Regions from separate parts of the Kitasatospora sp. NPDC001095 genome, predicted to be linked through region 1. Evidence: riboswitches for the same ligand, from Rfam matches in the RefSeq annotation. Region 1 holds a riboswitch; each other region holds the start of a gene.
What was found. A riboswitch is a leader RNA that binds a small molecule or an ion and turns the genes downstream of it on or off. The one in region 1 is predicted to bind S-adenosylmethionine.
Positions count from the first base shown of each region.

Region 2: linked by a shared signal. The riboswitch ahead of ACWDBB_RS19250 (aminotransferase class V-fold PLP-dependent enzyme) and the one ahead of ACWDBB_RS00950 (IclR family transcriptional regulator) in region 1 are both predicted to bind S-adenosylmethionine.
Region 3: linked by a shared signal. The riboswitch ahead of thrC (threonine synthase) and the one ahead of ACWDBB_RS00950 (IclR family transcriptional regulator) in region 1 are both predicted to bind S-adenosylmethionine.

Region 1 covers NZ_JBSFKQ010000001.1:216,884-222,115, forward strand. Annotated here, with positions in the region: gene ACWDBB_RS00945 (threonine/serine exporter family protein) at 1-292, shown strand, start outside; gene ACWDBB_RS00950 (IclR family transcriptional regulator) at 353-1,066, opposite strand; SAM riboswitch class I at 1,267-1,409, opposite strand; gene ACWDBB_RS00955 (hypothetical protein) at 1,485-2,636, opposite strand; gene ACWDBB_RS00960 (AfsR/SARP family transcriptional regulator) at 2,897-5,232, shown strand, end outside.
Region 2 covers NZ_JBSFKQ010000021.1:41,281-46,512, reverse strand. Annotated here, with positions in the region: gene ACWDBB_RS19260 (response regulator) at 64-489, shown strand; gene trpD (anthranilate phosphoribosyltransferase) at 607-1,683, shown strand; SAM riboswitch class IV at 1,793-1,911, shown strand; gene ACWDBB_RS19250 (aminotransferase class V-fold PLP-dependent enzyme) at 1,964-3,331, shown strand; gene ACWDBB_RS19245 (Lrp/AsnC family transcriptional regulator) at 3,335-3,616, opposite strand; gene ACWDBB_RS19240 (rhomboid family intramembrane serine protease) at 3,613-4,440, opposite strand; gene ACWDBB_RS19235 (hypothetical protein) at 4,642-4,905, shown strand; gene ACWDBB_RS19230 (NYN domain-containing protein) at 5,158-5,232, shown strand, end outside.
Region 3 covers NZ_JBSFKQ010000055.1:5,603-10,834, forward strand. Annotated here, with positions in the region: gene ACWDBB_RS30865 (alpha,alpha-trehalose-phosphate synthase (UDP-forming)) at 1-314, opposite strand, end outside; gene ACWDBB_RS30870 (glucosyl-3-phosphoglycerate synthase) at 412-1,449, opposite strand; SAM riboswitch class I at 1,561-1,695, shown strand; gene thrC (threonine synthase) at 1,712-2,992, shown strand; gene ACWDBB_RS30880 (MoaD/ThiS family protein) at 3,019-3,297, shown strand; gene ACWDBB_RS30885 (cold-shock protein) at 3,851-4,054, shown strand; gene groL (chaperonin GroEL) at 4,378-5,232, shown strand, end outside.

The DNA of each region.
Region 1 (5,232 bases):
CGCGGCGATAGGCGGCCTGGCCGGGGCGGTCGCCGCCGCGGTCGCGGCCACCCTGGTGCACTGGCTGCCGGGCGGTCCGCTCTGGCAGGTGCTCTACCTGCCGGCGTTCTGGATCGTGGTGCCGGGCTCCTTCGGTCTGTTGAACACGGCGCAGATAGAGGTCGGGAACGGGGCCCAGTCGGTCCTGGCGGCCGTGTCGGCGGTCTTCGGGGTGTCGATCGGCACGCTGATCGGCGCGGTGATCAGCCGGATCCCCCGCCCCTCCCGCGCCGTGCTGCTGTCCCGGGCCTGACCCGGGGCGGCGGCACCCCGGCCGGGATGGGTGGCGGATTCGGGTCCGCCACCCATCCCGTCAGGCGTGGCGCAGGGCCTCGGTGAGGCGGCGGCCCGCCTCGACGACGGCCTGGGAGAGCTGGGCGCCGGGGTGGCGGGTGAGCCGTTCGATCGGGCCGGAGACCGAGACCGCGGCCACCACCCGGTTGGACTGGCCACGGACGGGCGCGGAGACGGAGGCGACCCCGAGTTCGCGCTCGCCGACGGACTGCGCCCAGCCCCGGCGGCGTACGCCGCTCAGGGCGGTGGCGGTGAAGCGGGCGCCCTGCAGCCCGCGGTGGAGGCGCTCGGGTTCCTCCCAGGCGAGCAGGATCTGGGCGGCGGAGCCGACCTTCATGGGGAGGGTGATGCCCACCGGGACGGTGTCCCGCAGGCCGGTGAGGCGTTCGGCGGCGGCCACGCAGATCCGTACCTCGCCCTGCCGGCGGTAGAGCTGGGCGCTCTCGCCGGTGAGGTCCCGCAGCTGGGTGAGGACCGAGCCGGCCGCGGCCAGCAACCGGTCCTCGCCGGCGGCCGCGGCGAGCTCGCCGACCCGGGGGCCGAGCATGAACCGGCCATGCACGTCCCGGCTGACCAGACGGTGGTGTTCGAGTGCGACGGCCAGCCGGTGGGCGGTGGGGCGGGCCATGCCGGTGGCCGCGACGAGGCCGCCGAGGGTGGCGGGGCCCGCCTCCAGGATCCCGAGGATCGAGGTGACCTTGTCGAGCACGCCGACGCCGCTCGTGTTCTCCATGGGTGGGGTACTCCAGTCTCAAGGCCCGGGAGCAGCGGGTCGGCGCTGCTCACGGCGGCTCCTGGCGGGGAGCCGGGGGGTGGTCAGCGAGGACGGGCCGCGGAAGTCGGCCGATTGCCTGCGCCGGGCACGAGACGGGTACGCGAAAGCGCCGGGGCGGGAAGCGCCCGGGCGAAGGACAGCACAGAGAGCACCGTGTCTCCTCATCTTTCCCGCGCCACATTGGCGACAGGCCGGAGTTGGCACTGATCCCGGACGGCACGGCGCGTACTTCGGACGCCGGGTCGAACGGGGAGTTGCCGGGGCTTCGTAGGGCCGGTCCCTCCACCCCTCTGGATGATTCGCCAGGAACGATACAAGACTCCCCGGGCCCGCTGCCAAGCCCCCCTGCTCTCGACGGCGGGCGGGGCGGGCCCGCTCAGCGGTGGCGCGGCTCCGACAGTCCGGTGCGCGGGGCCGGGTCCGGGCCGCCGGGGGCGGTGGTGTCCCAGGCCCGCAGCGCGGCGAGGGCGGCGGCGCGTTCCGGCGCCGTCGGCCGGGTGCCCTCGGCGCCGAGCAGGTAGTCGGCGACCGGGGTGAGCAGCAGGGTGGCGCCGCCGGCCGGGAGCAGCAGGGCCTCGTCCCACTGGTGCCGGATGACGGTGCGGCGCAGCAGGGTGCCGTGGCGCAGCAGGGTCCCCCCGCGCGGCCGGTGCGCGCGGGTGAGGGTCCGGCGGCGGCGGAGTTCGGGGCCGACCTCGGCCTCCAGGACGGTGCGCACGTCCCGCAGGGAGCCGAGCGGCACGTGCTCGGCGGCGAGGTCGAGCAGGGCGGCGGCCTCCGGGGCGAGCCGGTAGGCGGCGAGGACCGCGGCGGTCTCGGCGGGGTCGAAGGGCTGTCCGGCGAGCTGGGCCACGTCGATCACGTCGCCGGTCAGGAAGGTGCGCGCGAGCCCCTCCTCGGCGAGGGCGATCAGGCATTCCACGTGTTCGTCGGCGGCCAGGTAGGGGCGGACGGGGACGGTGGCGAGGTCGCCGGTGAGGGCGGCGGTGGCGACCCGCACCTGGTACCAGGGGTCGAGCAGCGGGTCCTCGGCCGGCCAGCGCAGGGTGACGGCGGTGTGCCGGGGCCGCTCGCCGAGCAGGGTGACCTCGACGGACTCCACCGGGTGGTCGGTGACCAGACGGTTGACGGCCTGCCAGAGCGTCGCCTCGGTGGGGCTGACGAGGCTGAGCCCGCCCAGCGGCCGGGGCAGGTCCGGCGGGTAGTAGCCGGCCAGGGGGAGGTCCCGGATCGGGCGGACACCGGTGGCGTCGGCGAGGTCGCGGGCGACCCGGGCGTAACACTGGGCCCGGTCGCGGGCGCGCTGCAGCTCGGCCCGGGCGTGCCCGCCCATCCGCACGCCCTCGCGGGAGAGCGCGGCGAGCACCAGGTACGGGAGGTGGCGGTCGGCGCGGGCGCGGTGGAGCAGTTCGGCCGGCCCGGCGGCCGGGTCGACGTCGAGCAGCCGGTGGAGCAGGTCGCTGGTCAACGGGTCGGTGCCGGACGAGGCGGTGTCGGGCCGGTCGGTGTGCAGCAGGTCGGTGTCCATGGGCGTCCGCCTCCGAGAGCCGTGGGGGCGCCCGGGCGGCGGCCGGGCGGCCGGGGACGTGGCGGGTCCGACGGCCGGGGCCTGGCCGGCGGCGGGTGCCACACCACCGATTGTGGTGACGGCCGATCAACACCGGATCACCACCGGGTCGACGATCTCTCGACACCACGCCCGGTGGCGTGGGTTGATAGGGGCTCATCAAATCGGGGGACGGCACGTGCGCGGGCGGGGGCGAGCACATGAGGCGGGCAGGTGCAGTCATGGATGAATTCCGGTTCTCGGTGCTGGGACTGATGAGAGCGCAGCGCGGCACGACCGCGCTGAAGGTGGGCAGCCCCCAGCAGCAGGCGATGCTGGCGGTGCTGCTGCTCCGGCCCGGGCACGGCGCGAGCGCCACCGACCTGATCGACGCCCTGTGGGGCGAGGAGCCGCCGGGCACCGCGATGACGACGGTGCGCACGTACGCCTGGCGGTGGCGCAAGGTCCTGCACGGAGAGGAGCCGGACGCGCCGACGGTGCTGACCTCGGTCGGGGACGGCTACCGGCTGGTGCTGCCCAAGCACGCGGTGGACGCGGCGCAGGCGGAGGAACTGGCGGGGCAGGCCGAGCGTACGGCGGCGGCCGGGGAGCCGCAGCAGGCGCGCGACCTGCTGAACGAGGCGCTGGAGCTGTGGCAGGGCGAGCCGCTGGCGGGCATCCCCGGCCCGTTCGCGCAGCGCCAGCGCCAGCGGCTGCAGGAGCTCCGGCTGACCCTGCTGGAGGAGCGGATCGCGCTGGACCTGGCGCTGGGCCGCTACTCCCGGTGCATTCCGGAGCTGACCTCGCTGACCACCGAGCACCCGCTGCACGAGCGGGCCTACGGGCTGCTGATGCGGGCGCTGTACCAGGCCGGACGGCAGGCGGACGCGCTGGCGGTGTTCCGGGGCGCGCGTCAGCTGTTCCTGGCCGAACTGGGCGTGGCGCCGGGGGCGGAGCTGGACCTGCTGCACCAGCGGATCCTGGAGGGCGACCCGTCGCTCGCCGCCCCGGCACCGGCCGTCGCGCCGCGGTCGGCCCCGCCCGTCTCCGTGCCGCCGGCCTCCGTCCCGCCCGGCTCCGGAGCGGCGGAGCCCGGCGCGCCCGGCGCCGAGTCGTCGGACCCGCGCGCCAAGGCCCGGGCGGCAGCGGACGCACCCGTCGCCCCGGCCGGGAGCGGCGCCCCCAGACCGGCCCAACTTCCGCCAGACGCCGCGGACTTCACCGGACGTACGGCGCTGGTCGAGCGGCTGGGCGGGGCCCTCGGCGCACCGGGCCAACAGGCGCTGGCGATCGCGACCGTGGTCGGCATGGGCGGGGTCGGCAAGACCGCGCTGGCCCTGCACGTCGCCCACCGGGTCCGCGACGCCTACCCGGACGGGCAGCTCTACGCGGACCTGCGGGGCGCCGACGCCACCCCGGCCGATCCGGAGGCGGTGCTCTGCGGCTTCCTGGTGGCGCTCGGCGTGTCGGCCGACGCGGTGCCGGACGGCCTGGACGCCCGCTCGGCGCTGTTCCGCTCGGTGGTGGACGGCCGGCGGCTGCTCCTGGTGCTCGACAACGTCCACGACACCGCGCAGATCAGACCCCTGCTGCCGGGCGCGGTCGGCTGCGCGGTGCTCACCACCAGCCGCACCCGGCTGTCCGGCCTGCCCGCGACCGTCCAGGCCGACCTCGGCGTCTTCGAGCCCGAGGAGGCGCTCGAACTGCTGGGCCGCACCATCGGCGCCGAGCGGCTGGCCGCCGAGGCGGAGGCCGCCCGGGAACTGCTGCTCATGTGCGGGCACCTCCCGCTCGCGGTGCGGATCGTGGCGGCCCGGCTGGCCGCCCGGCCGAGCTGGACGGTACAGACGCTGGGCCGCCGGCTGGCGGTCGAACGCCGCCGGATCGACGAGCTGCGCATCGGCGACCTGGAGGTCGGGGCCGCCTTCGAGCTGAGCTACCGCCAGTTGACACCCGCCCAGGCCAGGGCGTTCCGGCTGGCCGCCTCGGTGGACGGCCCCGACCTCGGGCTGCAAGCCGCGGCCGCCCTGCTGGACCTGGACGAGTACGACGCCGAGGACCTGCTGGAGGCCCTGGTGGACGTGGCGATGATGGAGTCGCCGTTCCCCGGCCGCTACCGCTTCCACGACCTGCTGCGCGCGTTCGCCCGGCGCCGTCCGGACGATCCCGGCGCGGCCGTGGCGGCCCGCGACCGGATGCTGGACCACCTGCTGGCCACCGCGTGCACGGCCTTCCAGCACGCCGTCCCCGGGGACCCGGCGGCCGGGGCGCTCGGGCCGGCCCGCGGTGCGGGCGTCCCGCTGGACGGCCCGGACGGGGCGCGGGCCTGGGCCGAGGCGGAGGGCTCGGGGGCGATCGCGCTGGCCGCGCAGGTGGCGGGCTGGACGATGACGAACGACGGCACCGAGGGTTCGGCCCCCGACCCGCTGGGCGCCGCGATCGACCTGCTGATCGCGCTCACGCCGTTCCTCCTCGCCCCGCCCAGCCGCCAACTGGCCACCACCGCCGAGGCCCTGGCCGCCGCCGCGGCCCATCGCGCCGACCACCGGGCAGCTGGCCGGGCGCACTTCCTCCGCGG
Region 2 (5,232 bases), on a different contig from region 1:
GATCGGGAGTAGCATCCGGATCAGGCGAACGTGGTCCGGATCACACTTGAGGGAGCAGGGCCCATGGCGTACACGACCGATGAGATGCTCACCGTCCTCGTCTACAGCGACGACCGCAACACCCGCGAGCAGGTGCTGACGGCGCTCGGCCGCCGGCCCGCCGAGGACCTTCCGGAACTGACCTACCTGGAGTGCGCGACCACCCCCGCGGTGCTCAAGGCACTGGAGAAGGGGGGAGTGGACCTCTGCGTGCTGGACGGTGAGGCCGTTCCGGCCGGGGGGCTGGGCCTCGCGCGCCAGCTCAAGGACGAGATCTACGGCTGCCCGCCGGTGCTGGTGCTGATCGGCCGGCCGCAGGACTCCTGGCTCGCCGCCTGGAGCCGGGCCGACGCGGCCATCTCCCACCCGGTGGAGCCGGTGGCGCTGGCCGAGGCGGCGGCCACCCTGCTGCGGGCGCGACTGGCGAAGCGGACTCCGGCAGTCCGCTGAAGGCGGCCCGGCAACTGGAAAGGACAGGGGTAGAAGCGGAGGCTTCGCTCGATAGGCTGGCTCCATCCGTACGGACGTCCCCCCGTAGTGGGGAACCGACAACAGCTGGAGTCAGCCATGGTGAACGTGAACCCTGCGAACGGCGGTAGCGACCCCGCGCAGGTGGTCCGCACCTGGCCGGACCTCCTGGCGGCGCTGTTGCGGGGGGAGGACCTCGACCGCTCGTCCACCGCGTGGGCGATGGACCGGATCATGAGCGGCGAGGCGTCCCCCGTACAGGTGGCCGGGTTCATGATCGCGCTGCGGGCCAAGGGCGAGTCGGTCGAGGAGATCGGCGGCCTGGTCGACGCGATGTACGCGCACGCGGAGCCGCTGGACATCCCCGGCCCGGCGGTGGACATCGTCGGCACCGGCGGCGACCGGGCGAAGACCGTCAACATCTCCACCATGTCCGCGATCGTCGCGGCGGCCGCCGGCGCCAAGGTGGTCAAGCACGGCAACCGGTCGGCCTCCTCGAGCAGCGGCTCCTCGGACGTGCTGGAGAAGCTCGGGGTGGCGCTGGACCTCTCGGCCCGGCGGGTCGCCGAGGTGGCCGAGGAGGTCGGGCTCACCTTCTGCTTCGCGGCGAAGTTCCACCCCTCGATGAGGCACGCCGCCACCGCGCGGCGCGACCTCGGGGTGCCGACCTCCTTCAACATCCTCGGCCCGCTGACCAACCCGGCCAAGGTCACCGCGCACGCCATCGGCTGCTTCGACACCCGGCTGGCCGGACTGATCGCCGGGGTCCTGGCCGAGCGGGGTGCGACGGCGCTGGTCTTCCGCGGCGACGACGGACTGGACGAGCTGACCATCACCACCACCTCGCAGGTCTGGCTGGTGCGCGAAGGGGCGGTCACCCGGACCGCCTTCGACCCGCGGGACGTCGGCATCGAGCTGGTCGGCATCGAGGCGCTGCGCGGGGCGGACGCCTCGTACAACGCGGAGGTCGCGCGGCGGCTGCTGGCGGGGGAGCACGGGCCGGTCCGGGACGCCGTCCTGCTGAACACGGCGGCGGCGCTGGTCGCGCTCGACCTGCGCGACGCACCGCTCGCCGAGCAGTTGGCGGCCGGCATGGAGCGGGCCGCCAGGGCGATCGACTCCGGCGCGGCCCAGGACCTGCTGCGGCGTTGGTCGGAGGCCACGAGCCGGATCTGACACGGCAGTTGGCGGGGCCCGCGGGAACTCCTCCCGCGGGCCCCTCGCGCTGTCCGGATGCCGGACGCCCGTTTGACCGCCCGATGGGCGCGGCCTAGAGTCTTCGCCAGGTCATGAGTGACAGCACAAAGCCCCAGCTTGCTGTCCGGCAACCCTCCGTCCGTGGCGGGGTGCCCTGGGTGAGGACCGGGTCGTCACGGCAAGCCGTCCGTGCGACAAGCGCGGACGCCGGACGAATGACACTCCCGGGGTCCCTTACCCCTTGAAGGAGTGCATCCCCATGTCCCCCGTCGCCACCGAAATCTGCGCCCCGCTCGCCGTCCTCGGCACCGACGTCCAGGTCCCGCTCGCCAGCGGTGAGAAGGTCGGCTACGCGGCACTCGACTACGCGGCCAGCTCGCCGGCGCTCCAGCGGGTGTGGGACGACGTCGCCGCCTACGCGCCGTACTACGGCAGCGTCCACCGCGGGGCCGGGTACCTCTCCCAGCTGTCCACCGACCTGTTCGAGCAGAGCCGCCGCACCGTCGGCGAGTTCCTCGACCTGCGGGAGGGCGACCAGGTGGTCTTCACCCGGGCCACCACCGACTCGCTCAACCTGCTGGCCGCCGCCGTTCCGGCCGGCACCCGGGTGTTCGCCTTCGAGACCGAGCACCACGCCTCGCTGCTGCCCTGGGCGCACGCCGGACTGGACGTCACCTACCTGCGGGCGCCGCGCTCGCGGGCCGAGGCGGTGGCCGCGCTGGACGCCGCGCTCGCCGAGGCACCCGAGGGCCCCAAGCTGCTCTGCGTCACCGGCGCCTCCAACGTGACCGGCGAGCTGTGGCCGGTCGCCGAGCTGACCGGGACCGCGCACCGGCACGGCGCCCGGGTGGTGCTGGACGCCGCCCAGCTGGCGCCGCACCACCGGGTCTCGGTGCGCGAACTGGACGTCGACTGGATCGCCTTCTCCGGCCACAAGATCTACGCGCCGTTCGGCGCCGGGGTGCTGGCCGGCCGGGCGGACTGGCTGGACGAGGCCGAGCCGTACCTGGCCGGCGGCGGGGCGACCCGGACGGTGGCCCGGGAGGCCGACGGCTCGGTGGCCGTGCAGTGGCACACCGGCCCGGCCCGGCACGAGGCCGGCTCGCCGAACGTCATCGGCGCCTACGCGATCGCCTCGGCCTGCCGGGCGCTGACCGAGGCCGGCTTCGACGCGCTGGAGGCCCGCGAGCGGCAGCTGGTCGCCCGGCTGACGGCCGGGCTGGCCGCGATCCCGCAGGTCAAGGTGCTGAACCTGTTCGGGGCCGACACCGCACGGGTGGGCGTGCTGTCCTTCGTCGTCCGGGGCTGGAACAGCTCGCACTTCTCGGCCGCGCTGTCCGCCGAGTACGGCATCGGGGTGCGCGACGGCCTGTTCTGCGCCCACCCGCTGGTGCGCACGCTGCTCGGGGACGAGGACGTCGCGCTGTCCGAGTGCGGGGCGCCCGAGTCCTCGCTGCCGGGCGAGCGCAGCCTGAACGCGATCCGGGTGAGCTTCGGCGCCGGGACGCCGGACGAGCACGTCGACCGCTTCCTGACCGCCGTCCGGGAGCTGGTCACGGACGGTGCGGCGTGGAACTACCGCAACGAGGGCGGGCGTTGCGTCGCCGACTCTCGGCGCGAGGGCTGACCGCTACTCGTCCAGGCCGAGGGCGAAGGCGGCCTCCAGGTCGTGCTGGGAGTAGGTGCGGAAGGCGATCTGGGTCTCGGTGTGGGCCACGCCCGGGACCTTGTTGAGCCGGCCCGGGATGACCTCGGCCAGGTCGTCGTGCCGGCGCACCCGCACCATCGCCACCAGGTTGTAGCCGCCGGTCACCGAGTAGACCTCGCTGACGCCCTCGATGGCGGCGATGGACTCGGCGATCTCCGGGATGCGGTCGACACTGGTCTTGATCAGGACGATGGCGGTGATCACAGTTCGGGCTCCTTTGTGGGGTGCCGCCAGCGTATCGGGCGTCGGCGCGGTCGTCTCGGGGGGTGGCGGACCGCGGTACAGGCGTAGAGGAACCCGGCCGAGAAGCCGATCACGTGGACCAGGTAGGCCACCCCGGGGCCGGCCGAGTGCACCGACCACCATTGCAGGGCGAACCAGAGGCCGAGCACCAGCCAGGCGGGGAAGCGCAGCGGCAGGAAGAGGAGCAGCGGGACGAGGGTGGTCACCCGGGCCCGGGGGTGGAGGCGTAGATAGGCACCGAGGACGGCCGCGATCGCCCCGGAGGCCCCGATGAGCACCCGGGTGGAGTTCGGCGAGTGCGCCTCGGCGAGCGCGAAGCCGTACGTGGTCAGGCTGCCGGCGGCCAGGTAGAAGAGGACGTACCTGGCCCGGCCGAGCCGCCGTTCCACGGTGGGGCCGAAGACCTGGAGGAAGAGCAGGTTCCCCAGCAGGTGCAGCCAGCCGGCGTGCAGGAACAGCCCGGTGAGGACGGACAGGGCCGGGTGCTTGCCCGGGGTCGGGGCGGCCGGGCAGCCGGGGGCCGGGTCGGGGGCCTCGGCCAGCTGCTCGGCGGTCAGCGGCCGTCCGGCCAGCACCTCGGCCGGGACGGCGCCCCAGCGCTGCTCGTACCGCTGCTCCGAGCAGACCCGGGCCTGGCCGGTGCCGTACAGCGGGTTGAGCCCGGCGGCGGGGCCGAGCAGGAAGACCAGGGTGTTGAGGGCGATCAGGGCGTAGCTGACCACCGGGACGGGCACCGCCGGGCGGCCGGCCCGGGCGGCGGTGTGGTCGGGGACCGCGAGCGCCATGCGGCCAAGCATCCCTCCGGGCGCCGCAGGTGACACGGTGGTTTACGGCAGGTGGACTAGCCGGGGAGTTCAGGCGACCGGTGGCCGCGGTGGTTGCCCCAGGCAATAGGCTTGGGGCGGGCATTCCCGCCTCCCGCCGCCGATGCCGGGGCTCCGGGGGGAGCGCCTAGCCCACCCAGGGACCACCCGAGAGGACCCCCGATGACCGTCCCCGCCCTGACCGCCGAGACGCGCTGGCGCTGCACCCTGTGCGGCAACCTCACCCGCTTCGACGTGACCCGCACCGCGCGGGTGACCGAGTTCCTGCACTTCGACCTGGCCGGCGAGTCCGAGGTCGAGGAGACCGAGGTGCTCAGCGAGACGATCGAGTCGGTGCGCTGCCGCTGGTGCAACGCGGTGGACCAGGTCGAGCTGGTGGCCCGCCCGGGTGCCGAGGGGGAGCAGGCCCCCGCCGAGCAGGGCTGATCCCCGCCGCCGCGGCGGGCGGGTGCGCGGAGCACCCGCCCGCGCCGCACGGGACAATACAGAACAAGACGCACGGAGCGTGACGACAGGGGCGGCCGCGGCCGACCCCGCTGGACCAGGATCGGAGCCGAGGACGTGGTGGACGCAGCGAAGGAGCCCGGCGAAGCCCAGGGGCTTCAGCCCGCTGCGGCCGAGGCCCAGGCCGAGGCGGCCGGGACGGCGGACGACTCCTCCGAGCCCGCGGCGGAGCGCGTGGCCGAGAAGCTCGACCGGCCGCTGCCCGAGGGGGTGCGCCGGCGCGTGGTCGGGCTGGCCTCGGACGCGCTC
Region 3 (5,232 bases), on a different contig from region 1:
GCGCGGGCGAAGGTCTGCGGGTCCAGGTCCAGCATCCGTACGGCCTGGCCGCCGACCGCGTGGCCGGCCAGGTCGAGGCGGCCGCGGGGGGCCCCGGCGGCGGCTCTGCGGTCGGAGTCGTCGAGGGCGGCGCAGACCCAGACGGCGTTCGGGTCCTCGATGGCGGAGAGGCCGGAGACCAGGCCGCCGCCGCCCCGCCGCAGGGTCAGCGTGCCGTCGTCGGCGGTGCTGAAGGACACCGGTCCCCGGTTGGAGGCCACCAGGACGGGGGCGGTGCCGGTCGCGTTCGAACGGTTGGTCGTGAGATCGCCCATGGTTGGCATCTTGCCGGGGGCTCGGCGTGGCAAACCCGCGGGGCCTGTCTTCGAACCCCCGGCGTCGCCCCGCGGACGCGGGTTCGAGGACAGGCCCCTAATGACGGGTGGCGTATTCCGGCACGGTGTGCATCGGGGGGCGTTCCAGGGCGGTCACCGGGTGGGTGTGCGCGGTGAAGGCGCGGGTTTCCGGGTCGCGGGTGAACTGGGTGAGGTGGGGGTGGACGAGGTCGGCCGAGGCCTTGAGGCGGTGGGTGCGGTCGAGGCGTTCCAGGGCGGTCCGGTAGATGGTGGCGGCCATCCGGCCGAGGGCCTGGCCGTCCTGGTGGCGGTGGTGCCGGACGCCGACGTCCACCTGGGCCAGGGCGTCGAGGCCTGCCACTTCCAGGGCGTCGACCAGCAGGCCGAGTTCGACGCCGTAGCCGGTGGGGAAGGGCAGCCGTTCGAGCAGTGAGCGGCGGGCCGCGTACTCGCCGCCGAGGGGCTGGACGAAGCCGGCGAGTTCCGGCCAGTGGAGGTTGAGCAGGGGGCGGGCGACGAGTTCGGTGACCCGGCCGCCGCCGGCGGGCAGGACGGCGCCGTCCGACTCCAGCGGGCGGTCGTACATGGCCTTGACCAGCTGGATCGACTCGTCGGTGAGCAGCGGGCCGACGATGCCGGAGACGAAGGCCGGGTCGAACTCGCGCAGGTCGGCGTCGACGAAGCAGACGATGTCGCCGTGGGTGACCAGCAGGGAGCGCCAGAGCACCTCGCCCTTGCCGGGGACGGCGGGCAGCCGGGGGAGGATCCGGTCGCGGTGTTCCACCCGGGCGCCTGCCACGGCGGCGACGGCGGCGGTGGCGTCGGTGGAGCCGGAGTCGACGACGACGAGTTCGTCGACGAGCGGGAGGCGTTCCATCAGCTCGCGGCGGACGGTGCGGACGATGTCGCCGACGGTGGCCTCCTCGTCCAGGGCGGGGAGGACCACGCTGACGGTGCGGCCGGTGCGTTCCTTGGCGTCGAGGAGGGTGTGGACCGGCCGGTCGGCCGCGCTCCAGGAGCGGCGGTGGAGCCAGGATGCCGCCTGCGGGAGGAGCTCGGGAGTCGGTTCGGCGGGCACGGAGGTCTCCTCGGCGGGGTCGGTGGAATCTGTCATCTCGCGTGGCGGACGGTCCCGTTCAGGATTGGCGCCTTCGGATACAGTCTTCGTACAGCGGTCGGACCTTCGCACGCCGGGGTCGCCGTTGAGCAGCACCACAATTTCACAAGCTCATCCAGAGGGACTGAGGGAACGGCCCGTTGACGTCCCGGCAACCTTCTCGCGCGGCTGTCGTCGACAGGCCCCGGCGGGACAGGTGCCAATTCCGGCCCGTGCGCGACCGCGCCACGGGGAAGATGAGGAGAGAGGCCTCGCCATCATGGCTATCAACACCGCCGCACCAGTTTCCGTCGACCTCGGCCCCGCCACCGCGCTGTCCTGTCGCGAGTGCGGCACCCGTTTCCCGCTCGGCCCCAGCTTCGCCTGCCTGGAGTGCTTCGGCCCGCTGGAGATCGCCTACGAGTTCGGCAGCGAGGGCGCCGAGGAGCTGCGCAAGCGGATCGAGGCCGGTCCGGCCTCCATCTGGAGGTACGCGCCGCTGCTGCCCGTTCCGGCGGACGTGGCCTCGAAGCCGAACCTGAACCCGGGGTGGACCCCGCTGGTGAAGGCGGACAACCTGGGCCGGGAGCTCGGGTTCACCGCCCAGCTGCACGTCAAGGACGACTCCGGGAACCCGACGCACTCCTTCAAGGACCGGGTGGTCGCGTGCGCGATCGAGGCGGCCCGGGCGTTCGGCTACACCACGCTGTCCTGCTCCTCCACCGGCAACCTGGCCGGCGCGGTGGGTGCGGCGGCGGCCAGGGCCGGGCTCCGGTCCTGCGTGTTCATCCCGCACGACCTGGAGCAGGGCAAGGTCGTCATGGCCGGGGTGTACGGCGGTGAGCTGGTCGGCATCGAGGGCAACTACGACGACGTGAACCGCTTCTGTTCGGAGCTGATCGGCGATCCGGCCGGCGAGGGCTGGGGCTTCGTCAACGTGAACCTGCGGCCGTACTACGGCGAGGGCTCCAAGACGCTGGCGTACGAGATCTGCGAGCAGCTCGGCTGGCGGCTGCCGGAGCAGATCGTGATCCCGATCGCCTCGGGCTCGCAGCTGACGAAGATCGACAAGGGCCTCCAGGAGCTGATCAGGCTGGGCCTGGTCGAGGACCGGCCGTACCGGATCTTCGGTGCCCAGGCCGAGGGCTGCTCGCCGGTGTCGGCCGCGTTCAAGGCCGGCCGGGACGTGATCAAGCCGGTCAAGCCGGACACCATCGCCAAGTCGCTGGCGATCGGCAACCCGGCCGACGGCCCGTACGTGCTGGACATCGCCCGCCGCACCGGTGGCGCGGTGGAGGACGTCACGGACGCCGAGGTCGTGGCGGCGATCCGGCTGCTGGCGCGGACCGAGGGGATCTTCGCCGAGACCGCGGGCGGGGTGACCGTCGGCGTGCTGAAGAAGCTGGTCGAGACCGGGCAGCTGGACCCGTCGAAGGAGACCGTCGCGATCAACACCGGCGACGGCCTGAAGACCCTGGACGCCGTCTCCGAAGCCGGGATGACCGCCGTCATCCGCCCGACGCTGGACTCGTTCCGCGCCGCCGGCCTCGTGTCCGCCTGAACCATCCGCCCCCGCAAGGAGAAGTCATGAGCGCCAACGTCCGCATCCCCACCATCCTGCGCACCTACACCTCCGGCGCCGCCGAGGTGACCGCCGAGGGCGCCACCCTGGCCGAGGTCGTCGCCGACCTGGAGAAGAACCACGCGGGCATCTCGGCCCGCATCCTGGACGACACGGGCAAGCTGCGCCGCTTCGTGAACGTGTACGTGAACGACGACGACGTGCGCTTCGCCGAGGGCCTGGCGACCGGGATCGAGGACGGCGCCAGCATCTCGATCATCCCGGCGGTGGCCGGCGGCTGCTGAGCCCGCGAGAGAACCCGCGGTCGCCCGCGCGTACGGAATTCCGCTGTCCGTATGCGCGGGCGACCGCTCGCATTCCTGCGGGAATATTTCCGGGTCGAGTCGGAGTAGAGTGTCGCTCGGCTGGGAACAGGGTTTCCCTTTCGGCCCAGCAGTGCTCGTTCGGCCCCGCAGTGCTCGGCCCGGGGCGTCCGGCCGATGAGACCGGCCCGTGAAACCTGTCAGGCAGATGTCAGAATTACCGCAGGCATTTGGGTAATTCGTCCGCTATGTCCGGCGTGAAATGCCGAGAACATCCCGATTCGGTCCGTCCTGTCCCTTGACGCCGTACCGGAATTACCGGTGGTTGGGCCTGTTGCAGAGGGCGTCGATCCGGATACATTCAGCGGCGGTCGACGCAATCACCCGCTCGTCGGAGGCCGCCTGGCGTCCTGTGCGGAGGGTTGCGGCGTGCACGGCTGCGCCCAGGGGGGGTTCCCCGGGCCGGCCTTCAACCAACCCGGGCCCGCGACCTGCGGGCGCGTGAAGGGCCAGCACAGCACTAGGGGAGTTCGGAATGGCTCAGGGCACCGTCAAGTGGTTCAACGCGGAGAAGGGCTACGGCTTCATCGCGGTCGACGGTGGTGCGGACGTCTTCGTCCACTACAGCGCGATCCAGATGGACGGCTACCGCACCCTCGAGGAGGGCCAGCGGGTCGAGTTCGAGATCTCCCAGGGACAGAAGGGCCCGCAGGCGGACATGGTCCGCGCGGCGGTCTGACCCCTTCCGGCTCCAGGAGCTCGGCGCGGCCCCACGGCTGGTGACCTCTCGCTTCTCGACGGGCCCGTGCGACGCGTGTCGCACGGGCCCGTCGGCGTTCCCGGGCGGCTCCCGCGGCGGCTCGCGGATTGCCGATTGGGCTTGCACTCGACCACCCGGAGTGCTAATCATTGGCGTTAGCACTCACAGTGTGAGAGTGACAGCGGACCGGGTCGGTGAGGCCCCCGGGAGCGGCAGGGGAATGGACCTCCGCGCACCAGGGCCGTCCGTCGCGGGCACCCCTTGGTCCGAGCAGTCGACCGTGTCCCGGAGGACCACTTCTGATGGCCAAGATCATCGCCTTTGATGAGGAAGCTCGCCGCGGCCTTGAGCGTGGCATGAACCAGCTCGCCGACGCAGTGAAGGTCACGCTCGGCCCCAAGGGTCGCAACGTCGTGCTGGAGAAGAAGTGGGGCGCCCCCACGATCACCAACGACGGTGTCTCCATCGCCAAGGAGATCGAGCTCGAGGACCCGTACGAGAAGATCGGTGCCGAGCTCGTCAAGGAGGTCGCCAAGAAGACGGACGACGTCGCGGGTGACGGCACCACCACCGCCACCGTGCTCGCCCAGGCCCTGGTTCGCGAGGGTCTGCGCAACGTCGCCGCCGGCGCCAACCCGATGGCCCTGAAGCGCGGCATCGAGAAGGCCGTCGCGGCCGTCTCCGACCAGCTGCTGGCCCAGGCCAAGGACGTGGAGACCAAGGAGCAGATCGCCTCCACCGCCTCCATCTCCGCCGCCGACACCCAGATCGGCGAGCTGATCGCCGAGGCCATGGACAAGGTCGGCAAGGAAGGCGTCATCACCGTCGAGGAGAGCAACACCTTCGGCCTGGAGCTCGAGCTCACCGAGGGCATGCGCTTCGACAAGGGCTACATCTCCGCCTACTTCGCCACCGACCTGGAGCGCATGGAGGCGACGTTCGAGGACCCGTACATCCTCATCGCCAACTCCAAGATCGGCTCGGTCAAGGACCTGCTCCCGCTGCTGGAGAAGGTCATGCAGAGCGGCAAGCCGCTGGTCATCATCGCCGAGGACGTCGAGGGCGAGGCCCTGTCGACCCTGGTCGTGAACAAGATCCGCGGCACCTTCAAGTCCGTCGCCGTCAAGGCCCCGGGCTTCGGTGACCGCCGCAAGGCC